DNA from 3 places in the Kitasatospora sp. NPDC056446 genome. Region 1 is predicted to be linked to each of the others. Evidence: riboswitches for the same ligand, from Rfam matches in the RefSeq annotation. Region 1 holds a riboswitch; each other region holds the start of a gene.
The links. Region 1 has a riboswitch for cobalamin ahead of ACFQ6N_RS04800 (FecCD family ABC transporter permease). Riboswitches for the same ligand answer to the same signal wherever they lie in the genome.

Region 1 (9,407 bases):
ACACGGCCTTGGCTTCCTCGATCTGCAGCAGAGCAGGACCGGTGTTCCCGATCGGGAAGAACAGCTCCGGGTCCTCTTCGCGGCAGACAGCGCGGTGGCGCCAGTCCATGGTCGTCCAACTCCTCCTGCCGACGGGGGTGACCCGGCGACATAATCGATGGCTTGTGAATGTGAACGCTTTCACGAATCCCGCAACAGCAAAAGAGACCAAAGGCCTACCGGGCCCGGGTGGTCTGTGCTAGGGGGGATTCGGCGATTCGAGGGACACCCCGCGGTCGGCGCTCCGTGGTTCCGGAGTTGCCGTCGCTGCGATGTGTCCCGATCGCCATGTAGAGGTTCGCAAACCTCGGGCTCGGATACAACCCCCTTCGGGGAGGAATTTTTGATTCTTCGGTGTCGCCTAGCTCACAGCCAGTACTTCTATGGAGTGAAGGGGGCTTGTGCGTTCGAGAAGAAGGGCGAACCCCACTTCCGGTCACACAATCACACGCAGTGCCCGCCGTACGCCTGTGAAACTGACGCGACTCCTGTCTCCAAGATGGTCGCCGTCGACTTGGAACGGGGCCGGTTCCTCTGAAACCAAGGTGAAGTGTCTGACGTCGTGATAGGAGACGACGTGCCTTCCGGACGGGCCGGCCGGCGGGGCTCCATCGCTCGAAGGCTCGTGCGACCGCAGGATCTGACGGATCGTTCGAGCAGTGCCGAACGCCGTCATCCGGGTGATGCCGAAGACGTCGAGGTCCGTGTCGAAGGAGGCGAGCGGTGAGGGATAGACCGGACGGTTGCCGAGGAACGTCCACGGAGAGGTGTTGCTGACTATCGACAGCACCAGCCCCGGCACGGCCCCGTGGCCAGGCAGCTCAAGGGAGACGGGGCCGGAACGGCGCTGCTCACGCTGGGTGAAGTAGTGCCGGATCGCCTGCTTGACGTACAGGGCGTGGGTGGACTTGTGCCCGGCCCGGCGCTGCTCCTCGACCCGGCCGACCACCCCGGCGTCGAAGCCCAGGCCGGCGGTGAAGGTGAACCAGCGGTCCGGCAGCCCGTGGGTCATCGCCTTGCCGAGCCCGATCGGGCGCTCCCGGCCGTGCTCCAGCGCGTCCAGCAGGGCGCCGGTGGCCTCCACCGGGTCGTTGGGCAGGCCCAGCGCGCGGGCGAACACATTGGTCGAACCGCCCGGCACCACGGCCAGTCGCGGGACCCGCTCGCCCGGGCCGTGCGTGAGCAGCCCGTTCACCACCTCGTTGACGGTCCCGTCGCCGCCCAGCGCCACCACCAGGTCGACCGTGCCGTCCTCCGCGGCCCCGCGGGCCAAGTCGCGCGCGTGGCCCCGGTACTGCGTCTCCGCGACCTCCAGCTTGAGGTCGCTGCGCAGGGCGTGGATCAGGACGTCCCTGGTCCGGCCACTGGTGGTGGTGGCCTTGTGGTTCACGACCAGGAGAGCGCGCATGGGGAAAGCCTACGGGTCGGTACGGACCAACCGGCGGCTACCCTGCTGGAGTGACCGCAGAATCCTCCGCACCCGTACCCACGTCCGGCCCCGGCCGCCCGGTGCCCCTGACCCTGGGCGCCGCCATCACCGCCCTGGAGGGCGCCGCACTGGCCGTCGTCGGCGTCTCGGACATGGTGTCCGCACTGTCGGGCGAGGCCAGGCAGCTGGCCCTGAACGAATTCGGCGGCGCGGTCATCGTGCTGCTCGGCGTGCTGCCGGTGCTGGCCGCCCGCGCGCTGCTGAAGGAGCGCCGCTGGGGCCGGAGCCCCGCGGTGCTGACCAACTCGATCTGCCTGCCGGTCGCCTACTACATGGTCCAGAGCGGCGGCGCGATGATCGCCGTCGGCGCCGTGGTCGGCCTGCTCGGGCTGGTGGGCATCGGCGCGCTGCTGAGTCCGAGGACGACGGCGGCCCTGTACGCCCCGTCCGAGGACTGAGCACACAGGGCCGCCGGTGACCGGACGGCCGCCCGGCGGGAAACCGGGCGGCCGTCGGTCCTACTCCTCCACCAGGAGCTTCTCCCGCAGCTGGGCCAGTGTCCGGGCGAGCAGCCGGGACACGTGCATCTGGGAGATCCCCACCTCGGCGGCGATCTGCGACTGGGTCATGTTGCGGAAGAACCGCAGCACCAGGATCTTCTGCTCCCGGGGCGGCAGTTGGGCCAGCAGCGGCTTGAGCGACTCGCGGTACTCGACGCCCTCCAGCGCCTCGTCGGTGGCGCCCAGGGTGTCCGCGACGGCCGGCGACTCGTCGTCGCTGTCCGGCACGTCCAGGGACAGCGTGGAGTACGCGTTGGCGGACTCCAGGCCCTCCAGGACGTCCTCCTCGGAGATCCCCAGGTGCTCGGCCAGCTCGTGCACCGTGGGGGAGCGGCCGTGCCGCTGGGAGAGCTCGCTGGTCGCGGTGGTGAGCGACAGCCGCAGCTCCTGGAGCCGGCGCGGCACCCGGACCGCCCAGCCCTTGTCACGGAAGTGCCGCTTGATCTCCCCGACGATGGTCGGCGTCGCGTAGGTGGAGAACTCGACCCCGCGCTCGTGGTCGAAGCGGTCCACCGACTTGATCAGGCCGATGGTGGCGACCTGGGTGAGGTCGTCCAGCGGCTCGCCCCGGTTGCGGAAGCGCCGGGCCAGGTGCTCGACCAGCGGGATGTGCATCCGCACCAGCTGGTTGCGAAGCTCGACCCGCTCCGGGGAGCCCTCGGGCAGGGCGGACAGCCGGACGAACAGCGCCCGGGCGGCCTCCCGGTCCGGGGCGCCGCTGCGGTGCACGACCTGGGCGGGCACGGCGCCCTGGAGCTCCGGCTCGGCCGCCGCCGGTGCCTGGTCCGCCGCCGGTACCTGGTCCGCCGGTTCGGGCGCGGGTACGGAGTCGGGCGTCGGCTCGGACGTCGGCTCGGTGGGGTGGCTCATCCGGTGGGCGTCCTTCGGGTGCGCTTCGTCGTTGGCGGCGAGGCCGGGAACGCTCGCCTGGGTCGGTACGGCAGGTCCCGCCGTCGCGAGGCCGGTACGGTCCAGATCACTCACGGCCATTCCCCCGTTCCGTTCCGGGAGCACCGGGGCCGGTGGCCCCGGAATCGTGTCGTTGGTCGTACCGCGCGGGGCGGTACCGGGAGCCGTCCGCCGGGCCCCCGGGCGGGGGAGCGGCGGACGGCCCTTGCGCGGGTGCTGCTCGGTGCTGCTCGGTCTGCGCGCTGCGGCTCGGCGCCCGCTAGTGGGAGCCTGACCCGCCGCGCTTCTTGTGCAGGCTGATCGACACGGTCTTGTCCTCTCCGACCGTGGAGTCGACCTCGCCGGCCAGGGCGGAGAGCACCGTCCAGGCGAAGGTGTCCCGTTCGGGAGCCTTGCCGTCGGTGGTGGGAGCGGAGACTGTCACCTTCAACGAGTCGCCGACCAGCCGGAACTCGCAGGAGAGCACGGAGCCCGGCACCGCCTGCTGGAGCAGGATGGCGCAGGCCTCGTCGACCGCGATCCGCAGGTCTTCGATCTCGTCGAGGGTGAAGTCCAGCCGGGCCGCGAGCCCGGCCGTCGCTGTTCGGAGCACGGAGAGGTAGGCCCCCGCTGCGGGGAGCCGGACCTCCACGAAATCCTGAACACCGAGATCGCCGTCGATCTGGGACACCCTTGCCTCCTGGGTGACGCGCTGTGCTGTCTTGGTACCCCGCTTGTTACCCCGGTTGCCGCCTCGCGAAGAGGCGCCGGGGTCGCGGATCCGCCGTCGTTCTGCCGTCCGCGTCCCAGGTTCGGGAGTTACTGATGGTAAGGCATTGCGACGCAGGGTGGCAGACCCTTTTCCGGACCCGGTCGGTCCGTTCAGTGCCGGTCGGCGGCGGCGGCCGCCTCGGCGAGCGCCGAGTCGGTGAGCCGGTAGACCGTCCACTCGTCCATCGGCACCGCGCCGATCGACTTGTAGAAGTCGATCGAGGGCTTGTTCCAGTCCAGCACCGACCACTCGACCCGGGAGTAGCCGCGCTCGACGGCGATCCGGGCGAGCTCCAGCAGCAGGGCCTTGCCGTGGCCCCCGCCGCGCGCCTGCGGGCGGACGTACAGGTCCTCCAGGTAGATCCCGTGGGTGCCGCGCCAGGTCGAGAAGTTGCGGAACCAGAGCGCGAAGCCGACCGGTTCGCCGGTCGCGTCGTCCTCGGCGATCAGGCCGAACACGGCGGGCTCGGCGCCGAACAGGGCGTCGTGCAGCTGCTCCTCGGTGGCCACGGCCTCGTGCGCGGCCTTCTCGTACTCGGCCAGTTCGCGGATCATGGCGTGGACGACGGGGACGTCGGTGGCGACGGCGGTGCGGATCATGCCGCGAGCCTACTGCTCGGGCCGGGTCTCGTCCCAGGCCTGGACGGAGGTCTGGTCGACGATCCGCCCGTCCCGCAGGTCGGCCACGGAGGCGGACAGCACCCGGACGCCGTCCGGGTAGCGGCAGGACTCCAGGAAGGCGACGTGGTCGTCCTGGACGACCACCCGCTCCAGCCGGTGGGTCGTCTCGCGGCCGTAGGCCTCGCCCAGCATGGTGCCGATCTCCTCCCGGCCGCGCACCACCAGGGGGTGGCTGGGCTGGGTCTTGCGGTCGACCACGCGCAGTTCGGCGTCCTCCGCGTAGAGCGCCAGGAGGGCGTCGGCGTCGGCGTGCTCGATGCCCTCGCGCAGGGCGCGGGCGTCGAAGGCGGCGGTGGCTGCCGTGGTGGTCATGTCTCGCTCCTCCGGTCGGGGTTCCGTAGGCTCGTACGACGAGCCTACGCCCGGCGCCGTCGACCGGAGGAGGAGCGGGCACCGGGCCGGTCAGCGGGGCGGCACGGTGCGCAGGTAGTCGGCCAGGGCGACGATCGCGGCGGGGTTGCGCGGGCTCTCGACCAGGTCGGCGTAGTCCAGGACGAAGATCCGGTCGTTCCGGACCGCGGCGACGTTCGCCAGCGGCGGGAAGGACTTGAGGAACCTGCGCTTCTCCTCGGCGTCCGGCGTCGAGTAGTCGTTGATGACGATCACCTCGGGGTCGCGCTGCACCACGCTCTCCCAGCCGGCGGTGACCCAGCTGTCGGCGACGTCGCCCATGATGTTGGCCCCGCCGGCCTGGGCGATGATCCGGTCCGCGGCGGCGAACTTCCCGGCGGTGTACGGCTTGTCCTGCCCGCTGTCGTACAGGAAGACGGACGGGCGGTGCCCGGGCTGCGGGACGGCGGCGATCCGGGCCCTGGAGTCGGCGATCAGCCGGTCGGCGCGGTCCTTGACGTCGAAGATCTCGCCGAGGTTGGCGAGGTCGGTGTAGAGCGCGTCCAGCGGGTCCATCACGCCGCGCTCGGCGCCCTTGCCGCTGCGGCAGGACTCGCTCAGTACGTACGAGTCGATGCCGAGCGCCTTGAACGCCTGCGGGGTGACGCCGCCGCCCTCGTCGAAGCCGTAGTGCCAGCCGGCGAAGACCAGGTCGGCCCTGGCGTCGAGGGCGATCTCCTTGGTGAGCACCTTCTTGGAGAGCCAGGCGGTCTGCTGGTAGCCGTCCTTCCACGGCACCAGGTCGACCCGGCCCTTGTCGTCGGGCATGACGTAGCCGGCCATCCGGTCGGCGAGGCCGAGCGAGAGCATCAGCTCGGTGATGTTGACGTCGTTGGTGACCACCCGGGCGGGCTTGCGGGCGAAGGTCAGTTCGTCGCCGCAGTTCCGTACGGTCACCGGGTAGTGGGCGGAGACGGTGGCGTCCTCCCGCGGGGCGATCTCGGCGCCGCAGGCGGTGAGTCCGAGGACGAGCAGGGCGGCGGTGGCAACGGCCTTGGTGCGCACGGTGGTTCCTCTTCGGGACAGACGTGGGGACAAACGGGCGGCGGGCGGGCGGCGGACGGGCGGCGGACGTGGGGGCGGACGGGGCGGCGGGCGCCGGGCTCAGGCGCCGGGGGAGTCGAGGCGGTCGAAGAGCAGCTGGAGGGCCCCGGTCCCCGGGTGCCGCACCGGGGTGGCCCGGACGCCGAACACCTCGGCCAGCAGGTCGGGCCGGAGCACCTCGCCGGGCGGCCCGGAGGCGACGATCCGGCCGGCCCGCAGCACGTACAGCAGGTCGCAGTGGCCTGCCGCCAGGTTGAGGTCGTGCAGCGCGGTGAGCACCGTCGGGCCGGCCTCGCGGGCCAGCGCCAGCACCTCCAACTGGTGGGCGATGTCGAGGTGGTTGGTGGGTTCGTCCAGCACCAGCAGCCGCGGCTCCTGGACGAGGGCGCGGGCGAACAGCACCCGCTGCTTCTCGCCCCCGGACAGGCTCAGGAAGCCCCGTTCGGCGAGGTGCCCGGCCCGGACCTTGCGCAGCGCCTCGGCGCAGCGCCGCGCGTCCCCCTCGGCCGGGGCGCCGAAGCCCCGGCGGTGCGGCAGCCGGCCCATGGCGACCACCTCGGCCACCGTGAAGTCGAACTCGGCGGAGTGCTCCTGGGAGAGCGCGGCCACCCGCCGGGCGGTCTCGCGCGCGGTGAGCGCGCGCAGGTCGTCGCCGTCCAGCCGGACGGCCCCGCCGGTCGGCCGCAGCACCCGGTAGACGCAGCGCAGCAGGGTCGACTTGCCGCTGCCGTTCGGTCCGACCAGTCCGACCACCTGTCCGGCGGCGGCGTTCAGGCTCACCTCGTGGACCAGCCGGGCGCCGGCCAGTTCCACCGAGACGGCGTCGACGGCGAGGTCCTCGGCCTTCGCCGGGCCGGTCACCGGGGGCCTCCGAGGGCGTGGCCGCGGCGGCGCATCATCAGCAGGAAGGCGGGCACGCCGAGGACGGCGGTGAACACCCCGACGGGCAGCTCGGCGGGCGCCAGCAGGGTGCGGGAGGCGATGTCCACCCAGACCAGAAGCAGCGCCCCGGCGAGCGGCGCGACCAGCAGCACCCGGCGGTGCCCGGCGCCGACCAGCATCCGTGCCAGGTGCGGCACCAGCAGCCCGACGAAGCCGATCGCGCCGCTGACCGCGACGACCGTGCCGGTGACGGCGGCGGTCACCACGAACAGTTCGCGGCGCAGCCGGTCCGGGTCCACGCCGAGCGAGGCGGAGGTCTCGTCACCCATGGCGAGGGCGTCCAGCCGGCCGGCCGCGCAGGCCAGGTGGGCGAGTCCGGCCAGGACGGTGCAGGCCGCGATCGGCACCGAGCCCCAGGTGGCGCCGCCGAGGCTGCCGAGCAGCCACATCATGGCGCCCCGGGCGGCTTCGCCGCGGTCGGCGGCGAAGACCATCAGGGTGGTGACGGCGGAGAAGCCGTAGGAGAGGGCGGTGCCGGTGAGCACCAGCCGCAGCGGGGTGAGCCCGAACGCGGTGCGGGCGGCGAGGTAGACCAGCACCATGGCGAGCAGCGCGGAGCCGAACGCGGAGGCGGAGACCGCCCACACCCCGAGCGAGGCGAAGGCGCCGAACAGCATGACGGCGTTGGCCCCGACGGCGGCGCCGGAGGAGATGCCGAGGACGAAGGGGTCGGCGAGGGCGTTGCGCACCAGCGCCTGGACGGCGACCCCGGTGGCGGCGAGCCCGGCGCCGACCACGGCGGCCAGGACGGTGCGCGGCAGCCGGATCTCCCAGACGATCGCGTACGCGGCGGCTTCGTCCGCGTCCAGCCGACCGCCCGTCAGCCCGGCGGCCAGCAGCCGCAGGACGTGGGGGAGGCCGATCCCGGAGGAGCCGAACGCGACCCCGCAGACCAGGGAGGCCAGCAGGGCGGCGGCGAGGCCGAGGGCGAGCGGGAGAGCGGGTATTCGGCGGGCGGGCGGGCCGACCGCACGGTTCGCGGGTGCGCGGTTCACGGGTGCGCCTTGCCTCGGGCCGAGGGTGCGCCGGGGCGGCCGCCGGCCGCGGGCGTGCCGGAGCGCCGGTCCCCTCGCAGTCCGCGGCGAGTCGTCGGGATTCCGGCGGCCGAGGGCGATCGGGCTGGCGGGACCGTACGGGGACGGGCCTGCTCACCGTTGCGGGTCAGCGCCGGACTCTCACCGGACTTCCCCCTCGGACGCCCTGGCAGCATAACAGCCACTCAGGGCAGGCAACCCTTACCGGGGTCGGGTCGGGGTAGGGCGGGACGCGGACGCGGACGCACGACCGCCCCCGTCCGACGGGTGCGGACGGGGGCGGCCGGGTGGCGACGCGTCAGGCTCAGGCCTGCTTGGTCTCCCAGAAGATCTTGTCGACCTCGGCGATCAGGTCCAGCAGGGCCTGGCCGGTGGCGGGGTCGGTGGACGCCTTGGCGGCCGAGGCGGCCTTCAGGGTGTCGTTGATCAGCTGGTGCAGCTGCGGGTACTTCTCGAAGTGCGGGGCCTTGAAGTAGTCGCTCCACAGCACCGAGATGTGGTGCTTGACGGCCTCGGCGCGCTGCTCCTTGATGATGATGGCGCGGGCGCGGAAGTGCGCGTCCTCGTTGGCCTGGTACTTCTCCTGGGTGGCCTTGACGGACTCGGCTTCGAGCCGGGCCTGCGCCGGGTCGTACACGCCGCAGGGCAGGTCGCAGTGGGCGTGGGCGGTGGCGCGCGGTGCAAACAGGCGAGAGAACATGGGAGTCCTTCCTTGGATCGTCTTCCCGCGCCCGAGATTACCCTTCCGCCCCGGCGGTTTCGCGATCGGGCGGTGGGCGTAGGGCGAAAGGCGGAGCCGGAACCGGGGTGATCCGGGCATCGGGGAGGTGACGGTCCGTACGGCAGACTGGGGTCGGGCCGGTGCGGAGGAGGAGTCGTGGCGCGGAGCGCGGAACCGGGGGGCGCGGAACGGGCGGGCGGCGGTGTGCTGCCGTTCGGCACCGTGGACGTGGCGGGGCCGTCGATGGTGCCGACCCTGCGCGAGGGCGACCGGCTGCTGGTGCGGTACGGCGCGCCGATCCGGCCGGGTGCGGTGGTGCTCTTCCGGCACCCCTTCCAGCAGGATCTGCTGGTGGTGAAGCGGGCCGTCGAACGGCGGGCCGGGGGCTGGTGGCTGCTGTCGGACAACCGGCCGGTGGACAGCGACAGCCGCAGCTACGGCGCGGTCCCGGACGAGCTGGTGCTGGGCCGGGTGCTGCTGCGGCTGGGCCCCGGGCCGGCCTGGCTGGCGCCGGGCCGCCGGCTGGAGCGGCTGCTGCTGACCCCGCGGCTGGCCCGGGTGCCGGGCCTGGCCCGCCGCTTCGGCGTCCGGGTGGAGGAGCTCTGAAGGCCCGGTCCGGCCGGGCCCGAAGAGTGAGGCCCTAGCCGCCGGTGCCCAGCGCGGCCTCCGCCTCCTGGCGCTTGCGGGCCCGGTAGGCGGCGACGTTGGCCCGGGTCGCGCAGCGGTCCGAGCAGTACCGGCGGGAGCGGTTGGTCGAGGTGTCCAGGTAGGCGTTGCGGCAGGGCGCGGCCTGGCAGATGCCGAGCCGGTCGGCGCCCAGGGAGGTCAGGTGGATGGCCAGGCCCATGCAGGCGACGGCGCTGAAGTGGGCGGTGGCGGTGGGCGAGTTGTCGGCCAGGTGCAGGTGC
Region 2 (9,407 bases), on a different contig from region 1:
GAGCGCCTGGTCGGCTATCTCGGCGGCGATCCGCAGATCGGCGATCTCGTGCTCGTCCTTGACCACCCGCAGCCGCTCCACCACCTGTCCCAGGTCGGCCAGCCGGGCCGTCCCGGCCAGGCCAGCCACCGCCCGGTGCCGGCTGACGGTCAGGTCGTGCTCCTCCACCGCCAGGCCCGACACCCCGAAGCCCGCCGCGGCGGCCGCGGCGGCCAGCGCGGTGTCCGCCCCCGCCGCCACCGGCAGCCGGGCGAGGTCCGGGGCGATCAGGTGCTCCCCGGAGTCGTCCGGCGGCAGGTCGTCCGGCAGCGCCAGCAGCGCCCGCTCCCCGGTCAGCAGCAGCGTCGCGCCGCAGGGCGCGCAGCCCGTCAGATACCGCACGTTCGCCGCCCGGGTGATCAGCGCCGCGTCGGCCCCGGCCGCGCTGAAGTGCTCCCTCACCCGCTCCCGCCGCCCCGCGTACGCATCCGCCATGCGTCGAGCCTACGAAGCCGCACCCCAAACCGCCCGCCGAGCACCCCCGACAGGACCCCCCGGTGCTTCCCCGCGCGCCCCGCACCACCGTCCGGTTCCGGTCACCGGTCCCGTGACACCCGGCCGCCACTGCGGGCCGCCGACTCACCTCCCGTCACTCGCCGGGGTCGAGCAGCCCCCTCCGGTACGCCGGGACGAGGTTCTGCGGGACCAGCATCTCGCGGCCGTTGAGGGTGATCGGGACCAGCTTCGGCGGCGCCGCCTTCCACTGGGCCCGGCGGTGCCGGGTGTTGCTGCGGGAGGTCTTGCGCTTGGGCACGGCTATCGGGAACTCCTATCGGGTGGGGCCGGAACGGTACGGGAGGAGGGCCGTCTCACGGGCGTTCTTGATCGCCCGGGCCATCGCCCGCTGCTGCCGCGCGGTGAGCCGGGTGACCCGGCGGCTCCTGATCTTGCCCCGGTCGGAGACGAAGCGGCGCAGCAGGTCGGTGTCCTTGTAGTCGATGTACTCGATGCCCGCCGCGATCAGCGGATTGGGCCGGTTCCTCGGCGGGGCGGTTCGGTCGCGCATGACGCGGGAGCTCCGTTCGGTGGTCGGGGTCGGGTCAGTGGTCGGGGTCGGGGTCGGGGTCGGGGTCGGGGTCGGGTCAGTGGACGGGGTCGAGCAGGTCCCGGAAGGCGTCGGGCAGGGCCTTCCAGCCGGGTTCGCCGGCGGCGAGTTCGGCGTCGGTGAGCAGGCAGGAGTCCAGCAGGGCGGTGATGCCGTCGGCGTCCAGCCCCTCGGCGGTGAAGCTGAGCTGCTGGACCCGATCGCCGTGCAGGGGGTGCCAGTCCAGGGCGGCGGCGGCCCGGCGCGCGGGCGGGTAGAGGTCCCAGGCCGCGTCGGGCAGGGCGGTGAGCCAGGGCCCGCACTCCTCGACCGCGAGGTTCGCCCCGGCCGCGTCCCAGGCCAGCATCAGTTCGGGCCGGTTGGCCAGCCAGAACCTGCCGCGGCTGCGCTGCGCCGCCGGGACGAGCAGTTCCAGCGCCCGGTGCAGCCGCTCCGGGTGCAGCGGCCTGCGGCGCTCCCACACCAGGGTGGCGACGCCCGCCTCGTCCCGTTCCTGCGGCAGCAGCGCGATCGCCGGGTTGACCCGGTCCCGGGCGGCGGCGACGTCGAAGCCGCCGAGCGCGGCCCGGGTGAGCGTGCCGGTGCCGAGCCGGACGACCCGGGCGGGGGCGTGGAGCTGGCGCAGCAGTGCGAGCCCCGGCGCGTGCGCCGTGGCGCGCGGCACGGCGAGGGTGGTGGCGTACTCGATCTGGTGGGCGAGCGCCTCCGCGCGGGTGCGTTCGTCCCGGGCGGCGGTGTGCTGTCCGTGCTCGGCCAGGTCGTCGGGGACGGAGAGTTCGCCGACCAGCCGGTCCGGGTCGACGGCGGTGACCACGCCCGCCAGTTCGACCGCGTCCGCGAGTCGCCGCCCGTCCACCTCCCCCGCGGCGATCACCTCGACGGCCGGGTGCGGGTCGCTGCCGCCCCACAGCTCGACGATCGCGAGACCGTACCGGCCCTCGTCGGCGATCTCCAGCAGCCGGGGCAGCAGGTCCTCGCGCAGGGCGCAGCACGGGCAGTCGTTGGCGAGCGGCACGTCGTCCACGTCGAACGGCCCTGCCGCGTCCAGGAGTTCGCGGTGGACCAGGCCGAGCGAGGCGTCCCGCAGGTCGTGCCGCAGCACCACCGCGTCCACCGCGGCGGCGGCCAGTTCCCGTACGGCGGCCCGGCGTTCGTCGGCGTGCAGGCCGGCGACGACGACCACCGGCAGCTTGATCCCGTCCGGCGAGCCGGACACCCCGCTCACCAGCTCGCCTTGCGGACGCCCGGCAGGTACCCGGCGTGGGCCTGCCCGCGCAGGTTGATCCGGGAGAGGCCGAAGGCGCGCAGGTAGCCGCGGGGGCGGCCGTCCACGGCGTCCCGGTTGCGGATCCGGGTGGCACTGGCGTCCCGTGGTTGGCGGGCGAGTTCGGCCTGTGCGGCGGCCCGTTCGGCGGCGGCGGTGCCGGGGTGGGCGATGGTGCGCTTGAGTTCGGCCCGGCGCCGCGCGTACCGCGCGACGATCGCGCGCCGCCGCTCGTTCTTGACGATCTTGCTCCGCTTGGCCATCAGACCTTCTCCCCCCGGGCCCGGATGCGGGCGACGGCGGCGGCGACGCCGATCGAGTCGACGGTGCGGATGCCCTTGGCGCTCAGCGTGAGCCGGACGTAGCGGCCCTCGCCGGGCAGCCAGTAGCGCTTGCGCTGGATGTTGGGGTCGAAGCGGCGGCTGGTGCGGCGGTGCGAGTGCGAGATCGCGTTGCCGAACCCGGGGCGGCGGCCGGTGAGTTGGCAGTGGGCGGACATGGGTGCTCCCTGGCGTCCGGGAATGGGCGGGGACAGGGCTCACGTTACACCAGATGAAAATGAATTCCATTTCGGTGTACGGTTCCGGTCCAGCACCCGACCCAGCACCCCAGGCCCCAGGAGGACACCCCATGGCCCGCAGCGAACTGCGCCCCGTGATCAAGCTCCGCTCCACCGCCGGCACCGGGTTCACGTACGTGACCCGCAAGAACCGCCGCAACGACCCGGACCGCATCGTCCTGCGCAAGTACGACCCGGTCGCGGGCCGGCACGTCGACTTCCGCGAAGAGCGCTGAACGCCGGAACGGCGCCTCCCCGGCCGGGGAGGCGCCGTTCCGCGGGGACGCGCTCACGACCCTTCGGGCACCCAGCGCTTCTCGACCTTGGCGAGCTTCCAGTAGCCGATCGCCAGCGCCCAGACCACCACGAACAGCCCGGCGATCGCGTAGCCGACGTTGTCCAGCGAGATGTTCGCGATCCAGCCGGTCACCGGGTCGGTCAGGTCGAACTTCTCGTGCAGCACCCCGACCAGCTCGATGGTGCCGATGATGAAGGCCACCGCGATCGACAGCCCGGTGATGGTCAGGTTGTAGTAGACCTTGCGCACCGGGTTGGAGAAGGCCCACTGGTACGCGAAGTTCATGAACGTCCCGTCCAGGGTGTCGAACAGGCTCATCCCGGCCGCGAACAGCAGCGGCAGGCAGACGATCGCGTACCAGGGCAGCCCGGCGGCCGCGCCCGAGCCGGCCATCACCATCAGGGTGACCTCGGTCGCGGTGTCGAAGCCCAGCCCCAGCACCATGCCGACCGGGAACATCTGCCCGGGCCGGGTGATCGAGCGGGTCGCCCGGTTCAGCACCCGGGCCATGAAGCCGCGCGAGTCCAGGTGCGCCTCCAGCTCCGCCTCGTCGAACTTCCCGGCCCGCATCGAGCGGAACACCTTGAGGATGCCGAACAGCGCCGCCAGGTTGAGCGCGCCGATCAGGTAGAGGAAGGCGCCGGAGGCCGTGGTGCCGACCAGCCCGAGCCACTTGTGGGTGGCCGACTCGTCGTCCATCAGCGTGTTCGCCAGCTGCGCGCCGCCCGCCACCAGGGCGGCCATGATGACCACCATCGAGGAGTGCCCGAGCGCGAACCAGAAGCCCACCGAGACCGGCCGCTTGCCGTCCGCCATCAGCTTGCGGGTGGTGTTGTCGATCACCGCGATGTGGTCGGCGTCGAAGGCGTGCCGCATCCCGAGGGTGTACGCGGTGATGCCCAGGCCCACCCCGAAGACCTGGGTGCCGACCGTGTACCCCTCGGGGGCCACCAGGAAGACGAGCGTCCCGAAGGCCACCACGTGCATGGCCAGGATCACCCCCATCAATCCGGCGGTGCGCAGGGTGTCCTCGCGCTTCCATCTGAAGGCGGGCAGCGCCGACGGCACCGCTTTCGCGTCCGCGGCGACGGTTTCGGGCAGGGTCATGTCCGGATCACGCTCCAACACCTCGTGGAATGACGTCGTGAAGTGCCGTGGCCGGTCTCCTGGCTTACGGGACGTCCGAGTCCGCCTTCCCAGGTGCGCGGGGCACCCAGTGGCGTCGTGGACACGGACGGCGTTCCCTCGCGGACGAAGGAACTGACCCGATCACAGTGGCGAGGGCCGCTCCGGACTTGGACCCCTGGGGGTCCGTCACCGGTCTTCCCGAGCACCACGGCGGGGAACACCGTAGGGGCCGCGCCCGACCCGTGCAAGGCTGCGCACCTGCGCAGGTGTCCAGGATCACAGCCCCGCTCCTGCGAGAATGCGGACATGCATCTCGTACCGGCCGAACGCGCGGGCCACCGCACCATCGACGGACACCGGGTCTGCGAGGCCATCGCCGCGATCGGCGACACCGCGCACGTCCGGTCCTGGGCCGAGCGGTTCTCCCTGCTCGCCGACCCCGGGCGGCTCGCCCTGCTGCTCGCCCTCCACCGGGCCGGCCCGCTCGCCGTCACCGACCTCGCGGTCGCCACCGGCATGCGCGACCCCGCCGTCTCCCAGGCCCTGCGGCTGCTGCGCACGGCCGGCGTGGTCACCGGCGACAAGGACGGCCGTGTGGTGCGCTACCGGCTCGTGGACGAGAGCATGCGCCCCCTCCTCGACGAATGCGCCGCCGGCGAGCACCACGAGCCCACCGCCGCGGCCGGCTGACCGACACTCGGGGAACAGCGCCCGGCGCGCACCCCGGGTGAGTACGATCATGCTGTGCCGTCCCACCCCCACGCCTGGCCCGCCGACCGATGGAACACCGACCCGGTCAAGGCCCGCGTGCTGGCGGTCGCCCGCACCCTCACCTCGGCCACCCGGGTCCTGGACGTCCTCGCCCTGCTGAGCCCGGCCGGCATCGAGCGGTACTTCACCGTCAACCCCGGCTCCGTCTTCGCCGACCGCGCCCTGGACGACTACCTGCACGACCTGCCCGGCTACACCGTCCTGGACTGGGAGGACGCCGTCCGCCTCCCCTTCGACCTGGCCGTCGCCTGTGCCGTCCACTCCTCCATGCACCGCCTGGACGCCCGGCTGGTCGTCCTCCCGCACGGCGCCGGCTACAACCGCCTGGTGGCCGAGTCCACCGGCGACACGGTCAGCTCCGCCGGCCTGTCCCGCAACGAACTCACCCACCACGGGCGGGTGTTCGTGGACGCCCTCGGCCTCTCCCACCCCGAACAGCTGGACCGGCTTCGGTCCTCCTGCCCGGAGGCACTGGACGTCGCCCAGGTGGTCGGCGACCCGTGCTTCGACCGGATGCTCGCCAGCCGGCGCTCCCGCGACGCCTACCGCGCCGCGCTCGGCGCCACCGGCCGCCGACGGCTCGTCGTCGTCAGCTCCACCTGGAGCGAGCACTCGTCACTGGGCAGCCACCCCCGGCTGCCCCAGCGGCTGGTCCGCCAACTGCCCGCCGACGAGTACACGGTGGCCGTCGTCCTACACCCCAACGTCTGGAGCCGGCACGACCCCCGGGCCCTGCTCGACGACGCCCGGCGGATGGGCCTGCGCCTGATCCCGCCCCACCAGGGCTGGCAGGCCGCGCTCGTCGCCGCCGACTGCGTGATCGGCGACCACGGCTCGGTCACCGTCTACGGCGCCGCCCTGGAGCACCGCACCCTGCTCGTCGCCACCGGCGCCGCCGAACTCGACCCGCGCTCCCCCGGCTACGCCTTCGGCCAGGCCGCACCCCTGCTCGACCCGGACGGGGACCTCGCCGCCCAGCTGGAACTGGCCTTCGCCCAGGCGCCGGCCGACCTCCGGGAGATCACCGGCCGCGCACTCGCCCACCCCGGCGGATCCGCCCGGCTGCTGCGCCCGCTGCTCTACTCCTTCCTGGACCGGCTGGACGAGCCCCGGGACGAACCGGCCCTGCCGCCCTACCCCCGGCCCGTCCCCTGCCCCGGGGACACCGACCGGCCCACCGCGTACGAGGTCGAGGGCAGGAGCGAGGGCCCGGAGGTCAGCCTGCGGCGCTACCCCTTCGACCCCCACGACCACACCCCGCGCGGCTTCCACGCCCTGACCGACGACCACCCCGGCGACGCCCTGCGCTACACGGCCGAGGTCCTCGCCCGCACCGAGGCCCACGCCGAACGCCCCGCCGCCCGCTGGCTCGCCGACACCGCCGCCGAACTCCCCGGCCTCGCCGTCGCGGTGGCCGCCCTCGGCCCCGACCGCCACCTGCTGCGGCTGCACACCGGCCGGCTGCTGGAGGCCCGCGCCGAACCGGGCTGGGGCGCCCCGGACCCCGGCATCGACCCGCTGCTGCTCGGCTCCGCCGTCGCCTGCCGGCTCGCCGACGGCGGCGACCCGGCCGACCTCACCGAGCACGGCCTCACCGTCCGCACCGGGGAGCAGCGCACCCGGGTCTCGTTCACGGCCGAGCCCTGACCGGGCCCTGGACCTGACCGAGCCGGGGCGGGCCGCTACCCCCGCAGCTCGCGCAGCCGCTCCCGGCTGCGCTCCGCCAGCTCCTCGTCGGCCAGTTCCTCCGCGAGGCTGACGAGCAGGCCGTGCGCCTGCGCCTCCTTCGCGTACTGGCTCCGTTCCCTGGCCTGCCGGGCGCAGTCACGGGCCTGGGCGACGGCGAGGGCGAGCTGTCCGAGCGCCCGGTGGGCCCGGGCCCGGACCAGCGGGAGCTTCATCAGCATGTCGTTGTCCCGGCCGGCCTCGGCCTGGGCCGTGGCCCCGGCGAGCACGGTGAGCGCCTCCTCCGGGCGGCCGTCGGCGATCAGCGCCTGCGCGAGGTTGTAGCTCTGGACGATCTCGCCGTGGTCGTCGCCCAGGTTCTCCGCCAGGGCCAGCGTGAACCGCTCGACCGCGTCGCCGGGGCGGCCGTCGGCCAGGCAGAGCAGGCCGTCCGTCTCGTAGAGGACGCCCACGACCTGACGGTCGGCCACCAGCGGCACCTGCTCGGTGGCGAGCGCCAGCTGTCCGGCGGCGAGCTGGTACTCCTTGCGGTCGAGGTGGGCGCGGGCCAGCTGGTTGCGCATCCGGACCACGGCGGCCGGCTGGTTGTCCCACTGCGCCGACTCGACCCCGAGCCGGTGGGTGGCGATCCAGTCCTGGTAGAGCCTGCGGTCGTGGTACAGCAGCCAGAGCGACTCGCAGAGCCGCCACACCTCGCCGTGCCACCCCTGCTCGGCCGCCGCCTCCACCACCGCGCGGTAGTTCGCCCGTTCCGCGTACAGCCACTCCAGGGCCGCGGTCTCCGAGGCGAAGCCGGGCAGGTCGTCGCCGCTCGGGTCCTGCAGCCGCAGCCGCTTCCCAGCCATCGTCCGGTCCGCCAGCGAGGCCCGGGCCCGGTAGTACGCGACGACGGCGGCGAGGAGCCCGTCACGGTCGGGCAGGTCACGCGTCCGGCCGTAGGCGTGCAGCCGCACCACGTCGTGGGCCCGGAAGCGGTCCTCCGCCGGGTCGTCGTCCACCACTTCGTCCAGCAGGTGGACGTCGCGCAGTTCCCGGATCGCCCGCTCGGCCCGCTCGACGCCGACCGCACGCGCCAGTGCGGCGGACACGAAGGGGCCGGGCTGCACACCGATCAGGTGGTAGAGCGCCCGGGCAGCCGGCGTCAGCCGCTCGTACACCAGGTCGTACGTCGCGCCGAGGTCGTTCTCCTCATCCTCCAGCACCGCCAGCCTGCCCTCCCGGTCGTGCAGTTCGGCCAGCACCCGGCCGACCGGCAGGCTGTCCCGGTCCAGCAGCTGGCTCCCGACCGCGTTCAGCGCGAGCGGCAGCCCGCCGCACAGCTCGACCAGTTCCGCCAGTTCCCCGTCGGTGCCCCGGCCGGAACCCACCCAGCCGCGCACCAGCTCGGCGCCCGCCGCCGCACTCAGCGGCCCGAGCCGGCGCACCTCGGCACCGTCCGTCCGCAGCGCGGGCAGCCGCCGCCGGCTCGCCACCACCAGCAGCCCGCCGGAGGGGACCAGCGCCCGCACCTCCGCGGCGTGCTCGACGTTGTCCAGGAAGAACAGGCACCGGCGCCCGGCGGTGGCGGTACGGAACGCGGTGAACCGCTCGGCCTCCACGGCCGGGGGCTCGGTACCGAGGGCGCGCAGGAACCCGGCCAGCAGCGCGGGGAGGTCCACCCCGCCCTGGTGCCGGTAGGCCCGCAGGTCGGCGTAGAGGTCGCCGTCCGGGAAGTGCTCCCGGTGCTCCTCGGCGAACTTGGCGATCAGCTCGGTCTTCCCGACGCCGCCCAGGCCGGTGAACACCACCACCCCGAGGCCGCCCGCCTCGACCCGGCGCAGCGCGGCGGTCAGCGCGGCGATCTCCGGCTCGCGGTTGACGAAGGGGCCGTGCGGGAGCCGGATCTGATGCGGTCTCGGCGGTGCCTCCCGCTCGTGGATGTGCAGCGACCCGATGGTCCCGGCCTGCACCAGATTCCCGCCGACCGTGACATCCGACACGGTGTTGACCACCTCGTGCCGCTCCATCCGCCCGCTCTCCCTCCGCCCGGCCCGGGCCCCAGCCTACGGGCTGGGCACCCGGACGGAGGGCCGATCGGGGACTCGGCCGGGCGGTGCGCCGCACCGCTCCCGGGCGAACGGCCCCGACCCGTCACCGGGGAGTGATCTCGCCCATCTCCCCCCAGCCGTCCATGCCGGGGATCTCGGTCGACACGATCCGCGGCTTGCCGGCGACGGCGTACGACAGGTCGTCCATGGCCTTGGTGAAGTGCGCGGACTCCACGTGCGCCTTGCCCGCGTCGCCGTCGCGGAAGGCCTCGACCAGGACGAACTCGTTGGGGTCGTCGACGCTGCGGGACCACTCGAAGAAGAGGTTGCCGGGCTCCTCGCGAGTGGCCCTGGTGAACTCGTCGACGAGGTCGAGCCAGTGGTCGGCGCGCTCGGGGCGGACCGCGAACTTGACCGTGATGAAGATCATGGGGACTTCCTTTCGCTCCACGCTCGCACGTGGCACTGCGGACAGGACGGACTGCTCACCGAGCACGCTACCCGTCGTCGCAGGTCAGAAGGGTCGGCACCGGCCCGCCCCAGGCCTCACGCCGCCCGGGGCGGGGGCCTCACGCCGCCTGGCAGGCCGG
Region 3 (9,407 bases), on a different contig from region 1:
CGGGGAGGCGGCCTCCCGGGTGCTGGCCGTCCCGACCGACATCCGGAGCCCGGCGGACGTCGCCCGGCTCTTCGACACCGTCCGCGACGAACACGGCCGACTGGACCTGCTGTTCAACAACGCGGGCGCCGCCGCCCCGCGCCGGCCGATCACCGAGACCCCGTTCGAGGACTGGAACCGGGTGCTCGACACCATCGTCACCGGCGGCTTCCTCTGCGCCCGCGAGGCCTTCCGAGTGATGAGCACCCAGACCCCGCAGGGCGGGCGGATCATCAACAACGGCGCGCCCTCGGCGTACGTGCCGCGCCCCAACTCCATCGCGTACACGGCCGCCAAGCACGCCGTGCTCGGCCTGACCAAGGTGCTCGCCCTGGACGGCCGCCCGTACGGCATCTCCTGCGGACAGATCGACGTCGGCAACGTCGCCCCGGTCGACGGCGGCCCGCAGCCGGCCGCGATGCAGGCCGACGGGACGAGGGCGGTCGAGGCGACCATCCCGGTGGAGCGCTTCACCGAGGCGCTGGTGCTGATGGCCTCCCAGCCGGCCGACACCGTCATCCAGTCCCTGGTGGTGCTGCCCACCACCATGCCGTTCGTCGGCCGGGGGTGACGCGGTGCTGGTCAGCGCACGCTCCTTCGCGGAGTACCGGGCGATGTTCACGCTCACCGACGGCGACTTGGAGCAGCGCATCCTGGACTGCCCGGCCGGCGCGGCGAGCTTCGTCGCCGAAGCGGGCCCGCTCGGCATCGACGCCGTCGCCGTGGACCGCCAGTACGCGGACCACCGCGAGGACTTGGGCCTGCTGGTGGAGCGGGAGACGGAGTTCAAGCGCGAGCTGCTGCGGAAGGAGACGGCGGGGTACCCGTGGACCTGGTACGACGACGCGGACGACATGATCCGCCAGTGGACCGCCAACGCCCGCCTCTTCCGCGCCGACATCGCCGCCCGCCCGGACCGCTACGTCGCCGGATCGTTGCCCGAACTGCCCTTCGCCGACAATGAGTTCGACCTGGTGCTCAGCTCGCACCTGATCTTCTCGTACGGCAGCCGCTTGGACGAGCACTTTCACCGGGCGGCCCTGCTGGAGCTCGCCCGGGTGGCGCGCCGGGAAGTCCGGCTGTTCCCGCTGATGGTGTACGACACCCGGGTCAGGTACCCGGGGCTGGAGCGGCTGCGCCGGGACCTGGCCGGACTCGGCATCCCGAGCCGGGTGGAGCGGGTGGCGTACGAGTTCCAGCCGGGCGACAACGAGATGCTGGTGCTCTCCTGCGCGGGGTACCGGCCGCTGGTGCGGACCGCCCGGGGAGCCACGGAGGCCGTCGACCCGGTGCGGTGGCGCCACCGGGAGGAGGGGGCCGGGTCGTAGGCGGGAGCCGACCGGCCGGCCGGGCCCGGCGCGGAGTGGATCGGGTATGCCCATGGGGGGTATGGAGATCGGGCGATATGTCCATGGACAACTCGTCTCCGCCGCGCCACAGTTGTCCGCATGAACACGCACCAGCACCACCAGCACCATGAGTCACACGAGAACCACGGGAACCATGGGCACGCCGAGCACCACGGGCACGCCGGGCACGACGGGCACGACGGGAACGCGGACCACGGCCACCACGCCGGGCACGGCGCCCCGCAGGGGCTGACGGCCTCCGACCAGGGCTTCACCCTGGTGCCGGAGACCGTCGGCCCCGACGGCGAGTTCACCTTCCGCATCACCGGCGCCGACGGCGAGCCCGTCACCGCGTACGAGCCCCAGCACGAGGCGCTGCTGCACCTGATCGTGGTGCGCCGCGACCTCTCCGGCTACCGCCACGTCCACCCCGAGCTGGACGCCGACGGCACCTGGCGGGTGGCCACCCCCTTCGACGGGCCCGCCGCCTACCACGTGTACGCCGACTTCAAGGCCGTCGGCGCGGCCCCGCTGACCCTCGGCGTGGACGTCGCCCTCCCCGGCGGGTCCGCCGACCGCCCGCTGCCCGAGCCCGCCGCGACCGCCGACGTCGACGGCTACACCGTCACCCTGGCCGGGCAGTTGGCCGCCGGGCGGGGCGCGCCGCTGACCTTCCTGGTCGCCCGCGACGGCTCCCCGGTCACCGACCTCCAGCCCTACCTCGCGGCCTACGGCCACCTGGTCGCCCTGCGCGCCGCCGACCTCGCCTACCTGCACGTCCACCCGAACGGGGAGCCCGGCGACGGCGCCACCGCGCCCGGCCCGGACGTCACCTTCCACGCCGTCGCCCCCACCGCGGGCCCGTACCGGCTCTACCTCGACTTCAAGCACGGCGACACGGTCCACACGGCCGAGTTCACTGCCGTCGCCGTGGACTGAGCGTCAGCCGGCCGCCGGTCCGCCGGGCCCGCGGGGTGGTGTCCATCCTTCGGACAGGATCCCGGAACCCGCTGTCCGGAACGCCGTACGCACTCTAAGCTGGCCGCGCAGCTGGTTCGCCCTGTCCGCCAGGCAGGCGCGTCGCAAGAGGGAACCCGGTGGGAATCCGGGACTGCCCCGCAGCGGTGAGTGGGAACGACCGCCGTCATACGCACTGGGCCCGGGAGGGTCTGGGAAGCGACGGCCAGTAGGTGCCTGTCCTGGAGCCAGGGCGGGTGTGCCCGCGAGTCCGAAGACCTGCCACTGCCCGTGCGCGACCGTTCGCGCGCGGCCATCCGGTGATCCCGAGGGCGGGTCGGCGACCATACCTGGCGGAGTCGTGCCCGTGTGCGGGCACCCGTCCGGTTCGTCATCCCTTCGCGTCCTCCTCCCGTCGCCGGGTATGTGAGGAAACAGGCTCGCGAAGGAGAGTCCCTTGACCACGAAGTCCGCAGCGGCGGCAACCCTCGCCACCGTGCACGGCTACCCCCGCCAGGGCCGCAACCGGGAACTGAAGAAGGCGATCGAGGGCTACTGGAAGGGCGCCGTCACGGCGGAGGCCCTGCTGACTGCCGCCGCCGAACTGCGCCGGGAGAACTGGCAGCAGCTCGCCGACGCCGGGATCGAGGAGGTCCCCACCGGCGACTCCTCGCTCTACGACCACGTGCTGGACACGACGGTCGCCGTCGGCGCGATCCCGGCCCGCCACCGCGCGGCCGTCGAGGCCGACCCGCTGGACGGGTACTTCGCCATGGCGCGCGGCACGCAGGACGTCGCGCCGCTGGAGATGACGAAGTGGTTCGACACCAACTACCACTACCTGGTGCCCGAGTTGGGGCCGGATACCGAGTTCGCGGCGAACCCGGCCAAGGCGGTCGGGGAGCTGCGGGAGGCGCTCGCGCTCGGCCATGACGCCCGGCCGGTGCTGGTCGGGCCGGTCACCTACCTGCTGCTCGCCAAGCCGGCCCCGGGGGTGGCGGCCGACTTCCAGCCGATCACGCTGCTGGACCGGCTGCTGCCCGTCTACGCCCGGCTGCTCGCAGAGTTGAAGGCGGCCGGCGCCGGGTGGGTGCAGCTGGACGAGCCCGCGCTCGTCCAGGACCGCACCCCGGCCGAACTGAACGCCGCCGCCCGCGCCTACCGCGACCTGGGGGCCCTGGCCGACCGGCCGAAGCTGCTGGTCGCGAGCTACTTCGACCGGCTCGGCGAGGCCCTGCCCGTGCTGGCCAAGGCCCCGGTCGAGGGCCTGGCCCTGGACTTCACCGGCCCGGCCGCCGCCAACCTGGACGACCTCGCCGCCGTCGGCGGCCTGCCCGGCAAGCGCCTGGTGGCCGGCGTCATCGACGGCCGCAACATCTGGATCAACGACCTGGAGAAGTCGCTCGCCACCCTGGCGACCCTGCTCGGCCTCGCCGGAACCGTCGACGTCGCGCCCTCCTGCTCGCTGCTGCACGTCCCCCTGGACGCCACCGCCGAACGGGAGTTGGACCCGCAGATCGCCCGCTGGCTCGCCTTCGCCCGGCAGAAGGCCGCCGAGGCCGCGCTGCTCGCCCGCGGCCTGCGCGAAGGCACCGGCGCCATCACCGCCGAACGCGCCGCCAACCGCGCCGACCTGGCCTCCCGCGCCAACTCGCCCATCACCCGCGACCCGGCCGTGCGCGCCCGCACCGCCGCCGTCACCGCCGACGACGCCCGCCGCGCCGATCCCTACCCCGTACGCGCCGAGGCCCAGAGCGTCCGGCTCGGCCTGCCGCTGCTGCCGACCACCACGATCGGTTCCTTCCCGCAGACCACCGAACTTCGACTGGCCCGAGCCGATCTGACGGCGGGTCGGATCGACGGCGCCGCCTACCGCGAGCGGATGGCGGCCGAGGTCCGCGAGGTCGTCGCCTACCAGGAGAAGGCCGGCCTGGACGTCCTCGTCCACGGCGAACCCGAACGCAACGACATGGTCCAGTACTTCGCCGAGCAGCTCACCGGCTACCTCGCCACCCGGCACGGCTGGGTGCAGTCCTACGGCACCCGCTACGTACGCCCGCCGGTCCTCGCCGGGGACATCTCCCGCCCGCACCCGATGACCGTCGACTGGTTCGAGTACGCGCAGGGCCTCACCCGCCGCCCGGTCAAGGGCATGCTCACCGGCCCGGTCACCATGCTCGCCTGGTCCTTCGTCCGCGACGACCAGCCGCTCGCCGACACCGCCCGCCAGGTCGCCCTGGCCCTGCGCGACGAGGTCACCGACCTGGACGCCGCCGGCGCCGCCGTCGTCCAGGTCGACGAACCGGCCCTGCGCGAGACCCTCCCGCTGCGCGCCGCCGACCGCCCGGCCTACCTGGACTGGGCCACCGAGGCCTTCCGCCTGGCCACCTCCGGGGTCCGCTCCGACACCCAGATCCACACCCACATGTGCTACGCCGAGTTCGGCGCGATCATGACCGCGATCGACGAACTCGACGCGGACGTCATCTCCCTGGAGGCCACCCGCTCCCACATGGAGGTCGCCGGCGAACTCGCCCGGGCCGGCTACCCGCGCGAGGTCGGCCCCGGCGTCTGGGACATCCACTCCCCGCGCGTCCCGGACACCGACGAGGTGGTCGCCCTGCTGCGGGCCGGGCTCGCCGCGATCCCGGCCGAGCGGCTGTGGGTCAACCCCGACTGCGGCCTGAAGACCCGGGGCTGGCCGGAGACCCGGGCCTCACTGGACAGCCTGGTGGACGCCGCCCGCCGCCTGCGCGAGGAACTCGCCGGCTGACCCGCCGGGCGCGGGAGCCCAGGGGCGGGCGCGGCGCCGGTGCCGCGCCCGCCCCTGTGGCGGTGCCGAACTCCCGTACCGCCGGACGGCGGTGGAATCCTCCGAAGAGCCGAATGGGGACATGGAAAGACAGCCGCACGCACTGCTTGGCCCTGCCGCCCTGCTTGGCCCTGCCGCACCTCTTGGCCCTGCCGCCCTGCCGGGCCCTCCCTCCGTACCGGGCCTGCCCGACTGGGGCCGCTGCGCGGTGATGGGAATCCTCAACGTCACGCCCGACTCCTTCTCGGACGGCGGCGACTGGCTGGACCCGGGCCGGGCGGTCGAGCACGGACTCGCGCTGGTCGCCCGGGGCGCCGACATCGTGGACGTGGGCGGGGAGTCGACCCGCCCCGGCGCCCGCCGGGTGCCGGTCGAGGAGGAACTCGCCCGGGTCCTCCCGGTGGTGCGGGGCCTCGCCCGGCGGGGCGTCCTGGTGAGCGTCGACAGCATGCGCGCCGAGGTGGCGGAGGCGGCGGTCGACGAGGGCGCGCGGATCGTCAACGACGTCAGCGGCGGCCGGGCCGACGACCGGATGGCGAAGACGGTCGCCCGGGCCGGCGTGCCCTTCGTCGTCATGCACTGGCGGGGCCAGTCCCGGGAGATGGACGAACTGGCCGGGTACGGGGACGTCGTGGCCGAGGTGGTCGCCGAGGTCGGGCGGCAACTGGACGCCGTGGTCTCGGCCGGGGTCGACCCGTCCCGGGTGATCGTCGACCCGGGGCTCGGCTTCGCCAAGGGGCGCCGGGACGACTGGGCCCTGCTCGCCGCCCCGGACGCCTGGGCCGCGCTCGGCCGGCCGCTGCTGGTGGGTCCGTCCCGCAAGCGCTTCCTCGGCGAACTGCTGGCCGACCCCGCCACCGGCGAGCCGCGCCCGGCCCGCGAACGGGACGACGCGACCACGGCGGTGGCCGTCCTGGCGGCCGCCCAGGGCGCTTGGGCGGTACGCGTCCACGAGGTCCGGGCCACCGCCGACGCCGTACGGGTCGAGGCCGCCCTGCGGTCCGCCCGCCCGGCCCGGGCCTGACGGGCCCCGAACCACTGGCGCCGCCGGATCGCGCACCATCCACCCCAAAGAGGGGGTATGCGCAGCTCTGTCCACAAATCAATTGCCGCTAAGGCTTTTCGATGCCGGATCCGACGTTTCCGGATTTCCCTTGACGGAATTTCATGGGGCTTCATATCATCCGAATGGGTGGCGATGAGCTGCAGCGGACCGGACGGGGGTGTGGTCGAAGTCATAGTTTGCGCTGCCCGTGAATCCATGGGTTCTTGGCCGAGCGAACCGTCCCGGGGGTCGGTTCGGCATTCGAGCATGCCCTCCAGGGATTTTCCGGCCGCCGGGCGAATGCCCGGATAAATTCTCCGCGGCCGCCTCGGCAATTGCCGGATGAATTCCTTTCCCGCTGCCGCCCGGTCGTCGGCCGCGTCGCGACCACCCATGCCCACCCATGCCCACCCACCCATGCCCGCCGCGCGTGCCCGTCCGCGCGGCGGACTGTCAAGACGTCATCCAACAGGGGGAAAAGCAATGAGTCGGAAAGATCCACCCGAGTCGACCACAAACACGGAGGCAGGCGGTGTGTCGGACTCGGGGTCCTTACCGCTGACGCCGTACCAGTTGGACATGTGGGCCGCCGAGTCCCAGGCTCCGGGCAGCCCGCAGTTCGTCACCGTCGTGTCCCAGAGGTTCGCCGGCAGTATGGACCTCGAACTCCTCCGGCAGTGTGTCATGCGCGCGCTGGAGCGCCACGACACCTTCCGGCTGCGTTTCGGCGAACGCGAGGGGATCCCCTTGCAGTGGCTGGCCGACCACCCCGGAGCGGAGCCGGGGGAATCCTTCGTACGGATTCTTGACTTCTCCCGCGAAAACGACCCGGCCGCGGCCTGCCGGGCCTGGCGCGAGAATACGAAGGCCATTCCGTTCGAGGTATTCGACCGCCCGCTCTTCGAGGCGTCGGTACTCCGGGAGGGCGACAGCGTCCAGTACCTCCACATCAAGTGCCACCACCTCCTCATCGACGGCTGGGCCGTCGACCGCCTCCGCAACGAGATCCTGCGCGACTACGTCCGGCGCAGCCGTGGAGAGCAGCCCCCGGCCCTCGGGCCGGCGCCGTCCGTGCTGGCCGTGGCCCGGGAACGCGCCGCGTACTTCTCCTCTCCGGAGTACGAGAAGGACCGTGCCTTCCACCGCGCCGCCCTCTCCGGCCTGGAGCCGGCCTTCTTCCCCCGCCGCCGCCCGGCGGCGGCCGCGCAGCCGCAGCCGCAGCCGCAGGCTCCGGCGCCCGGCGAGCCCGAAGTGCCCGGCGGGCCCGAAGCGCCGGGCCGTCCCGGCTGCGGCCGGTACCCGCTCACCGTCGAGGCCCGTCTCGTCGAGCGCATCAAGAAGCAGGGCGGATCGCCGTTCGCCTTCCTGCTGGCAGTGCTCGGCGTCTACCTCGCCCGTGTCCACCGGACCGATCATGCCGTGGTCGGCGTGCCGCTGCTCAACCGCCGGACCAAGGCGGAGCTGGCGGTGGTCGGGTCGTACGCCACCACCCACGCGCTGCGGATCGACGTCCCGGACGGCAAGACCTTCGCCGACATCGTCGCCGACGTGCGGGCGGCGGTGGGGGAGCTGCAGGAGCATCAGCGCCTGCCGGCCGGTGAGGTCCTGCGGGACCTCGCCGCCGTCACCGGGACGACCGAGCGCAGGCTCTTCGACGTCACGTTCTCGTACCAGCCCCTGAAGCAGCTGGCCGAGCCGGACGGCGTCGACGTCGCGCCGGCCAGGCACTTCGCGCCGCCGCACGACCGGGAGGCGCTCGCCATCCACCTCATGGTGTTCCCCGGTGCGCAGGACCTGACCATCGATCTCAACTACGCCCTGGACGCCTTCGACGAGGACCTCCCGATCGCCTCGGTGGCCGGGCACCTCGCCGAACTCATCAGGCAGGGGATCGAGCACCCGGAACGCCCCGCCCGGGAGCTGGAGGTGCTCACCGCGGCCGAGCAGGAGGCGCTGTCGCGCCTCACCCGCGGTCCGCGGGTGCCCTACGCCGCCGAGAAGACCCTGCACGGGCTGTTCGAGGAGCGGGCCGCGCGAGTGCCCGACCGGCCCGCGGTGTACGCGGCGGACGGCAGCGTGATCGGCTACGCCGAGCTCGACGCCCGCGCCGACCGGATCGCCCGCGCCCTGCGGGCCCACGGGGTCGGCCCGGACGACCGGGTGGCCGTCCTCATGGAGCGCGGCCCCCGTCAACTGGCCGCCGTCCTCGGCGTGCTGAAGGCGGGCGGCGCCTATGTGCCGGTCGATCCCGGATACCCCGAGCAGCGGATCGCCTACATGCTGGCGGACAGCGGAGCGAAGGCGGTGCTGGTCGACCCGGACGCGGACGTCCCGGCGACGGACGCCCCCGTGCTGCGGGTCGACGACCTTCCGGACGGCCCGGACGCCCCGGACGGCCCGGACGGCCCGGGCGCCCCGCTGGAGCCGGCCGGCGACGGCCGCAGCCTCGCGTACGTCATCTACACCTCCGGCTCGACCGGGCAGCCCAAGGGCGTGATGGTCGAGCACCACTCCGTGGTGAACCGGCTCGCCTGGATGCAGCGGGCCTACCCGATCGGACCGGACGACGTCCTGCTGCAGAAGACACCCGCCTCCTTCGACGTGTCGGTGTGGGAGCTCTTCTGGTGGGGCATCGAGGGCGCCCGGGTCGCCCTCCTGCCGCCGGGCGGGGAGAAGGACCCCCGGGAGATCCTGCGGAGCATCGCCGCGCGCAACGTGAGCGTGCTGCACTTCGTGCCGTCCATGCTGGGCCCCTTCCTCGACCTGCTGGAGGAGGACCCCGGACTGCGCGGCGGCGCACGGTCGTTGCGCCTGGTCTTCTGCAGCGGCGAGGCGCTGCCGCCGGCGCGGGTCGAGCAGTTCCACCGGGTGTTCGGGGAGGACGGGGCACCGGTACTCGTCAACCTGTACGGCCCGACGGAGGCCACCGTCGACGTCTCGGCGTACGAGTGCCCCGGGGCAGCGGCCGGGCCCGTCGCCAGGGTGCCGATCGGGCGCCCCATCGACAACACCGACCTGTACGTCCTGGCCCCCGACGGTTCGCCGCAACCGGTCGGCGTCCCGGGCGAGTTGTGGATCGGCGGCGTCGGCCTCGCCCGCGGCTACCTCGGCCGGCCGGAGCTGACCTGGGAGAAGTTCCGTGCCGAGCCGTCGGTGCCCGGCGGCCGGCTGTACCGGACGGGCGACCTCGCCCGCCGGCTGGCCG

Region 2: it holds a riboswitch for cobalamin, as region 1 does, so the genes downstream of both, ACFQ6N_RS13565 (HoxN/HupN/NixA family nickel/cobalt transporter) here and ACFQ6N_RS04800 (FecCD family ABC transporter permease) in region 1, are expected to answer to the same signal.
Region 3: it holds a riboswitch for cobalamin, as region 1 does, so the genes downstream of both, metE (5-methyltetrahydropteroyltriglutamate--homocysteine S-methyltransferase) here and ACFQ6N_RS04800 (FecCD family ABC transporter permease) in region 1, are expected to answer to the same signal.

The regions. Positions count from the first base shown of each region.
Region 1 covers NZ_JBHTRF010000005.1:431-9,837, reverse strand. The annotation lists gene ACFQ6N_RS04845 (WhiB family transcriptional regulator) at 1-109, opposite strand, end outside; gene ACFQ6N_RS04840 (diacylglycerol/lipid kinase family protein) at 476-1,447, opposite strand; gene ACFQ6N_RS04835 (hypothetical protein) at 1,498-1,926, shown strand; gene ACFQ6N_RS04830 (SigB/SigF/SigG family RNA polymerase sigma factor) at 1,987-3,018, opposite strand; gene ACFQ6N_RS04825 (anti-sigma regulatory factor) at 3,197-3,607, opposite strand; gene ACFQ6N_RS04820 (GNAT family N-acetyltransferase) at 3,799-4,287, opposite strand; gene ACFQ6N_RS04815 (nuclear transport factor 2 family protein) at 4,297-4,680, opposite strand; gene ACFQ6N_RS04810 (ABC transporter substrate-binding protein) at 4,771-5,763, opposite strand; gene ACFQ6N_RS04805 (ABC transporter ATP-binding protein) at 5,863-6,663, opposite strand; gene ACFQ6N_RS04800 (FecCD family ABC transporter permease) at 6,660-7,739, opposite strand; cobalamin riboswitch at 7,832-7,976, opposite strand; gene sodN (superoxide dismutase, Ni) at 8,083-8,478, opposite strand; gene sodX (nickel-type superoxide dismutase maturation protease) at 8,743-9,105, shown strand; gene ACFQ6N_RS04785 (CGNR zinc finger domain-containing protein) at 9,140-9,407, opposite strand, start outside.
Region 2 covers NZ_JBHTRF010000017.1:118,588-127,994, reverse strand. The annotation lists gene ACFQ6N_RS13600 (aminopeptidase P family protein) at 1-474, opposite strand, end outside; gene rpmF (50S ribosomal protein L32) at 629-799, opposite strand; gene rpsR (30S ribosomal protein S18) at 809-1,045, opposite strand; gene ACFQ6N_RS13585 (CobW family GTP-binding protein) at 1,122-2,309, opposite strand; gene rpsN (30S ribosomal protein S14) at 2,306-2,611, opposite strand; gene rpmB (50S ribosomal protein L28) at 2,611-2,847, opposite strand; gene rpmG (50S ribosomal protein L33) at 2,979-3,143, shown strand; gene ACFQ6N_RS13565 (HoxN/HupN/NixA family nickel/cobalt transporter) at 3,197-4,312, opposite strand; cobalamin riboswitch at 4,344-4,558, opposite strand; gene ACFQ6N_RS13560 (ArsR/SmtB family transcription factor) at 4,640-5,023, shown strand; gene ACFQ6N_RS13555 (hypothetical protein) at 5,078-6,751, shown strand; gene ACFQ6N_RS13550 (AAA family ATPase) at 6,787-8,796, opposite strand; gene ACFQ6N_RS13545 (putative quinol monooxygenase) at 8,921-9,247, opposite strand; gene ACFQ6N_RS13540 (Fpg/Nei family DNA glycosylase) at 9,387-9,407, opposite strand, start outside.
Region 3 covers NZ_JBHTRF010000045.1:51,416-60,822, forward strand. The annotation lists gene ACFQ6N_RS25700 (SDR family oxidoreductase) at 1-610, shown strand, start outside; gene ACFQ6N_RS25705 (methyltransferase domain-containing protein) at 615-1,367, shown strand; gene ACFQ6N_RS25710 (hypothetical protein) at 1,488-2,327, shown strand; cobalamin riboswitch at 2,423-2,647, shown strand; gene metE (5-methyltetrahydropteroyltriglutamate--homocysteine S-methyltransferase) at 2,803-5,118, shown strand; gene folP (dihydropteroate synthase) at 5,369-6,181, shown strand; gene ACFQ6N_RS25725 (amino acid adenylation domain-containing protein) at 6,737-9,407, shown strand, end outside.